2 regions of the Pseudonocardia ailaonensis genome follow, and region 2 is predicted to be linked to the other one. Evidence: riboswitches for the same ligand, from Rfam matches in the RefSeq annotation. Region 2 holds a riboswitch; the other holds the start of a gene.
What was found. A riboswitch is a leader RNA that binds a small molecule or an ion and turns the genes downstream of it on or off. The one in region 2 is predicted to bind S-adenosylmethionine.
Positions count from the first base shown of each region.

Region 1: another riboswitch for S-adenosylmethionine. It lies ahead of thrC (threonine synthase); the one in region 2 lies ahead of ABD324_RS17720 (DinB family protein).

Region 1 covers NZ_BAAAQK010000007.1:34,002-37,405, reverse strand. Annotated here, with positions in the region: gene holA (DNA polymerase III subunit delta) at 76-1,044, opposite strand; SAM riboswitch class I at 1,256-1,401, shown strand; gene thrC (threonine synthase) at 1,408-2,670, shown strand; partial or broken gene ABD324_RS14840 (ComEC/Rec2 family competence protein) at 3,070-3,404, opposite strand, start outside.
Region 2 covers NZ_BAAAQK010000009.1:392,157-395,560, reverse strand. Annotated here, with positions in the region: gene ABD324_RS17725 (FAD-dependent oxidoreductase) at 1-520, shown strand, start outside; SAM riboswitch class I at 739-829, shown strand; gene ABD324_RS17720 (DinB family protein) at 1,226-1,903, shown strand; gene ABD324_RS17715 (nuclear transport factor 2 family protein) at 1,867-2,247, shown strand; gene ABD324_RS17710 (GNAT family N-acetyltransferase) at 2,321-3,022, opposite strand; gene ABD324_RS17705 (transporter substrate-binding domain-containing protein) at 3,088-3,404, opposite strand, start outside.

The sequences.
Region 1 (3,404 bases), on a different contig from region 2:
AACGGCACTCTCGCTCCTGACCGGTGAGCGAACGGGCCGCCGCGCGGTACCGGGCCGGCGGGCGGGATCTCGGGGTCAGCTCGTGCCGCGGGCGTCGACGATCGCCAGGACCGCCCGTTCGAGGGCGTAGCCGGGGTCGGCCGCCGCGCCCTTGACGTCCGCGTTGACCTGCGCCGTCGCCGCGATCGCGACCGCCAGCCCGTCCGGGTGCCAGGAGCGGACCTGCCCCTGGGCCTTGCGGATCTTCCAGGGCGGCATGCCGAGGCTGCCGGCCAGCCGGTTGGGATCCCCCCGCCCGGCCGAGCCGACCTTCGCCAGCGTGCGCACCGCATCCGCCAACGCGTCGGCCACCAGGACCGGCGCGACCCCGAGCACCAACGCCCACCGCAACGCCTCGAGCGCCCCCGACCGGTCCCCCGCCACCGCCTTGTCGGCCACCGCGAAGCCGGACGACTCCGCCCGCCCGCGGTGGTAGCGGCGCACGGCGTCGCCGTCGACCCGGCCGCCGGTGTCGGCGACGAGCTGCGCGGTGGCGGCGGCGAGCTCGCGCAGGTCGGAGCCCACGGCCTCCAGCAGCGCCGCCACGGCGTCCGCGGTGATCATCCCGCCCTCGCGCTTCGCCTCGGCGCGCACGAACTCCGCCCGCTCCTCCGCCCGGGAGAGCTTGTCGCAGCGGGTGACGTTCGCGCCGCGCTTGCGCAGGTCGTCCATCAGCTGCTTGCCGCGCGCCCCGCCCGCGTGCACCGCGACCAGCACGATCCCGTCGGCGGGTTCGGCGGCGTAGGCGAGGATCGCCGCGGCGACCTCCTTGCCGGCCTCGTGCGCGCCCTGGACCACCACGACGCGGCCCTCGGCGAACAGCGACGGGCTCAGGTGCCCGGCCAGCTCGCCCGGCGTGATCTCCGACGGCTTGAACCGCATGATGTCGGCCGCGGGATCCGCCGCCCGGGCCGCCCGCAGGATGCCCTGCACGGCCCGCTCGACCAGCAGCTCCTCCTCACCCACGACCAGCTGGAGCGGGTCGGGCGGCTTCGTGGCCGGCATGGGGCTCCTCACTCGGTACCGCGCCGCGCGGGGCGGCTCGGGGCTGTCGGGGGACGGGTCCCCCGCATCGTCGCGCACCGCACCGACAATCCGTGACCCGGCTCCCAGATCCTGGATTCCGCTGGCAGGGGCGCCCCGAGGTGCCGTAACGTGCACGGCATCCGGATCTTTCGGGCCCAGTGCGGCCCGCGGCCGGGGAACAACTTCACATGGCTCATCCAGAGGGGCAGAGGGAACGGCCCGTTGAAGCCCCGGCAACCGGCGTCGAACGACGATCCGCGCGTTGCACCTTCGTGGTGTGCGCACGTCGACGAACCAGGTGCCAATTCCGGCCCGCGCGAGCGGGACAGATGAGGAGATCTGATGACTCTCACTGCTGACACCACTGCGACCTCGTACGACCTCGGCTCCGCGCGCGCCCTGTCCTGTCGGGAGTGCGGCCACCAGAGCGCGCTGGCCGCCGAGTTCGCCTGCAGCCAGTGCTTCGGCCCACTCGAGATCGCGTACGACTTCCCGAAGGTCACCCGCGAGTCCATCGAGGCCGGCCCCAAGTCGATCTGGCGCTACCAGGACCTGCTCCCCGTCCCGTCGGACGTGCGCGAGCACGCCAACACCGAGCCCGGCTTCACCCGCCTCATCCAGGCGGACCGGCTCGCCGCCGAGCTCGGCGTGCGCAAGCTCTGGATCAAGGACGACACCGGCAACCCCACGCACTCCTTCAAGGACCGGGTCGTCGCCGTCGCCCTCGCCGCCGCCCGCGAACTCGGCTTCTCCGTGCTCTGCTGCCCCTCGACCGGCAACCTGGCCAACGCCGTGGCGGCCGCGGCCGCGCGGGCCGGCTGGGACTCCGTGGTCCTGATCCCCTCCAACCTGGAGCAGGCCAAGATCACCACGACCGCCGTCTACGGTGGCACGCTGCTCGCGGTCGACGGCAACTACGACGACGTCAACCGCCTGGCCACGGAGCTGGCCGCGGAGCACGAGGACTGGGCGTTCGTGAACGTCAACGTCCGGCCCTACTACGCCGAGGGCTCCAAGACCCTGGGCTACGAGGTCGCCGAGCAGCTCGGCTGGCGGCTCCCGGACCAGATCGTCATCCCGGTCGCCTCCGGCTCGCAGCTCACCAAGGTGGACAAGGGCTTCGGCGAGTTCGTGAAGCTCGGCCTGGTCGAGGACAAGCCCTACAAGATCTTCGGCGCCCAGGCCTCCGGCTGCTCGCCCGTGGCCACCGCGTTCGAAGCCGGCGTCGACTTCATCCAGCCGGTGAAGCCGGACACCATCGCCCGCTCGCTCGCGATCGGCAACCCGGCGGACGGCCCGTACGTGCTCGACTCGGTGCGCCGCACCGGCGGTGCGGTCGGCCAGGTGACGGACGACGAGGTGCGCGAGGGCATCACGCTCCTCGCCCGCACCGAGGGTGTGTTCGCCGAGACCGCCGGCGGCGTCACGGTGGCCACCGCGCGGAAGCTGATCGAGGCCGGCCTGATCGACCGGGATGCCGAGACCGTCCTGCTGATCACCGGCGACGGCCTCAAGACCCTCGACGCCGTGTCCGACACCGCGCGCCCGACCGCCACCGTGCCGGCCACCAGCGCCGCCGTCGCGGAGGCCCTCGAGGGCCGCTGAGCGTCCTCCCACCGGGAGCGGCGGCGGGTCCACCACCGCTCCCGGGGCCTGACCTCCTCGGCCGGGTGGCGCCGCGGCAGTGCTCGGCGCCCTCACCCGGGGCTGCGGATCGGGACCGGCGCCGTCGTCGGGGTCCCGTCCACGCCGTCGCCGGCGGCGCCGCCCCCGTCTCGTCCCGCGCGGGGCCGGGAGCGGCTCGCCCCGGGCCACGATCTCGTCCGCGGCGGTCACCGCGACGTCCCCGCTCTGGTCGGTGCGCCGCACCACCGTCCCGGACCGGGTCAGCTGGTCGAGCACCCCGGCGTTGGGGTGCCGGTAGGGGTTGCCGGCGCCGACGCTGACCAGCGCCGCCCGCGGCGACACCGCCCGCAGGAAGTCCGGGTTCGTGGAGCGGGATCCGTGGTGCGGGACCTTGAGGATGTCGGCGCGCAGGTCCGCGCCCGAGTGCAGCAACGCGGCCTGGGCGTCGAGCTCGACGTCCCCGGTGAGCAGGACGCGACCCGCCGGCGTGGTCGCGCGGAGCACCACTGAGGTGTTGTTGACCGCCGTGCCGTCCTCACCATCCACGAAGGACGGTGCCGACGCCGGGGCGAGCACCTCCAGGACCAGCGAGGGCCAGGCGAGCCGGCGGCCTGCCGTGAGTTCCAGCAGCGCCGCACCGGATCCGGCCGCATCGGCCGCGATCCGGCGCAGCGCCGATCCCGGCTCGTGCGCCGGGCCGATCGCGATCCCAC
Region 2 (3,404 bases):
GCGCCGGGTCGTCGTGACCGCCGGCGCGTGGTCGGCCGGGCTCACGGCGGGGTTGATCCCGTTGCCTGCGTTGCGGGTGACGCAGGAGCGGCCGGTGCACGTCGTCCGCCGTCCGGGAGTTCCGTCGGGACCGACCTTCATCCATCACGTCACGGACGGCTGGCCGAGTTCGGTGTACGGGCTGGCGGCGCCGGACGGGCGGGTGAAGCTCGGTTTCCACGGTGTCGGAAGGCTCCGGGACCCGGATGCGGCCCCGCCTCCTGCCGACGCTCGCACCGCCCGGCTCCTGCTCGACTACATCGACCGCTATCTGCCCGGGCTCGACGGGTCCACCGCGGAGACGGTGGAGTGCACGTACACCTCGACCCCGGACGCGGAGTTCGCCCTCGTTGCGCAAGGGCCGCTGACCGTCGGGGCGGGGTTCTCCGGTCACGGCTTCAAGTTCGCCCCCGCGATCGGCCGGGTCCTGGCCGACATGGCCACCGACGCCACCGCGGTTTCCCCCGTGGGACCCCGGTGACTCGGCTCCTCATGCTCTGCTGCGAACCTCGGCCCACCGTCCCGGCCTGATCGCGCTCAGGGCTCGCCCGTGATGCCGAGCTCATGGGCGAGCGCACGCTCGGCCCAGTTCTCCGCACCTACGGACCTTGTCCGGACGTTTCCGCTGGTCGGGACATCGGTGAGCGGACACCCGGTGCGCTTGACACCGGATCGGGCGGCGAGGTTCAGTGGAGGGGGAATCCATCCAGAGCGGCCGAGAGTCCCGGCTCGAGGACGCCGCAGCAACCCGCAGATCACTGCCGGGTGCTCCTGCCGGGGACGATGGGAGAAGGCCGTGCGTGTCCCGTGCTCCACTGAGGGTCTCGTGTCCCGCACGCGGCGTCGGCACGTGGACTTCTGCCGCACCGGCGCCGCGCTCTGTCGGTGACGTCGTCCGAGACCGCGAGCACCTGACTCCGCGGTCTCACCGCCGTCCTGTTCCTGCGTGTCGTCGGAGTGCCGCCGTGCCTGTCCCGCCCTTCCCCGTCGTCGCCACCAGACGGACCGACCTCGCTGATCGTCTCCTCGCGTCCCTCGAACGGCTCGTCGAGCATCACGACGTCCGATCCACGGGGGACGGTGACGCCGATCGTGCACTCGAGGCAGCCGAAGCTGAGTACCGCAGGACCGCAGGCAGTCGTACCGGAGCTGGAGCGGCTCGTGTCCTTGATGGCATGTCGCTTACGTGACGGCACCGGGCCTCAAGGAGGACCTCCACGGCTACCTGCGGACGGCACGGGAGGCCGTCGTCTGGAAGCTGGAGGGTCTGTCCGGCTACGACGTCCGGCGACCGCTCGTCCCCACGGGCACCACTCTGCTCGGGATCGTCAAGCACCTCGCCACCGTGGAGTGGGGCCATTTCGGTGCGGCCTTCGGTCGTCCCGATCCGCCGTCCCTGCCCTGGACCGCGGAGAATTCCGAGCCCGACGCCGACATGTGGGCAACCGAGGACGAGAGCCGCTCCGACCTGATCGAGCTGTACCGGCGAGTGTGTGCGGCCTCCGACCTCGTGATCGTCGGCAATGACCTGGACGCCGTCGGCGAGGTGCCGTGGTGGCCGGCGCCGATGAGGACGGTCACGCTGCAGCACATGCTGATCCACACCATCGCCGAGGTGAACCGTCATGCCGGGCACGCCGACATCGTCCGGGAGCTCGTCGACGGGGCGGTGGGTTACCGGGACGGGCTGTCCCTGATCACCCGTGAGGGAGAGGCCGCGCGGCGTCGGCATCGGGAGCGGCTCGAGGCGATCGCCCGCACGAGTCCTCCGCCGTCCGTAGGCAAACCGATCGACGCTCTGTCCGTCGACTGTGCAGGATCGCCTGCATGGCCGACGAGCGCGACGCCGACATCCCCGACGTGATCGCATCCGAGCTCCGGCTCCTGGAGCACGAGGTCCGGGCCTCGCCCGCCGCGCTCCGGGAGCTCTTGGATCCGGAGTTCCACGAGTTCGGGGCCTCCGGCCGGGTATGGGACCTGGGTTCGATCCTCACGTTCATGGGGAGCCCCGACGACCACAAGGAGCCCCCGGAGATCGACCGGATCCGAGGTGTCCGACTGGCCGACGACGTCGTGCTCCTGACCTATCGCAGCCGACGACGGGATCTGACCGTGCTGCGAAGCTCGGTCTGGCGGCGTCGTGACGGTGGCTGGCGGGTGTTCTTCCACCAGGGCACCGTCCAGCCACTCCACCTATCCGAGTCCTGAGAACACGGGCCGTCTCGGTTGCTGAGGCCGCGGAGACTGTGGCGGTTGGGTGTCTCTCCACGCCCGGGGTGCCCTACGCCTGCCCGGCGAGGGCCCCGGCGGGGATGCGGAGCTGGACGAAGCGGGTCTGCTTGCGGAGCCGGAAGCCCAGGGACAGGTAGAGCCGGATCGCGGTGGTGTTGGAGGCGGCCGCGTGCATGAACGGGGTCTCGCCCCGGTCTCGGATGCCCGCGGCCACGGCGTGCACCAGGCGGGTCGCGAGGCCCTGCCCCCGGTGGGCTGCATCCGTGCAGACCGCGCTGATCTCGGTCCAGCCCGGCGGGTGCAGGCGCTCCCCGGCCATCGCGATCAGCTCGCCGTTCCGCCGGATTCCCAGGTAGGTCCCGAGCTCGACGGTGCGGGGCAGGAAGGGGCCCGGCCTGGTCCGGGCCACGAGGGCCAGCATCTCCGGGACGTCCGCGGCACCGAGCGGGACCGCCTCGGCGTCCGGGGCCGCGGCGATGCCGTCGTCCACGAGCTGGACTCCCGTGCCGTCCATGACGATGTCCCAGCCCGGCGGCGTCGCGCCGCGCAGGCCGGAGAGCGCGACCTCCGCACCGGGGCCGAAGAACTCGGCCAGATCGCGCCAGGTGCCGTCGTCCGGGGCGTCGGGCAGGCTGACGAACGGCGACATGTCCCGCGGGTAGCGCAGCACCTGCCCGTGCCGCTCGGCGAAGTGCGCGTGCGGCCCGAGGAGGGCGGCGCGGGCGGGGTTGTCCAAGACGTCCTCGGACATGGTCCTCATTCCTGGTGTGCCGGCACCGGGCGCCGAGACCGTCCCGGCGCCCGATGCCGTGTGGATCAGCTGTTGGTGATGGGCAGGCCGGGCGGGTTGACCTCGGCCTTGGCCACCGACTCGTTGCCCAGGCCCCAGGCGTCGATCCAGGCCTTGTACTGGCCGTTCTGGATCAGGTAGTTGATCGCCTCGGCCACCGGCTCCGCGAGGCCGCTGTCCTTCTTGGTGGTGGCGGCGATCAGGCCCTGCAGGCTCGCGCCGGCGCCGGAGAAGGTGCCCGCGTTGCGCAGCGGGCTCGGGGTCTTCGCGGTCTGGGCGACCTGGTAGGCGACCGCCGGGTTCGGGGTGAAGTAGGCGTCGATCTTCCCCGAGCTGACGGCGA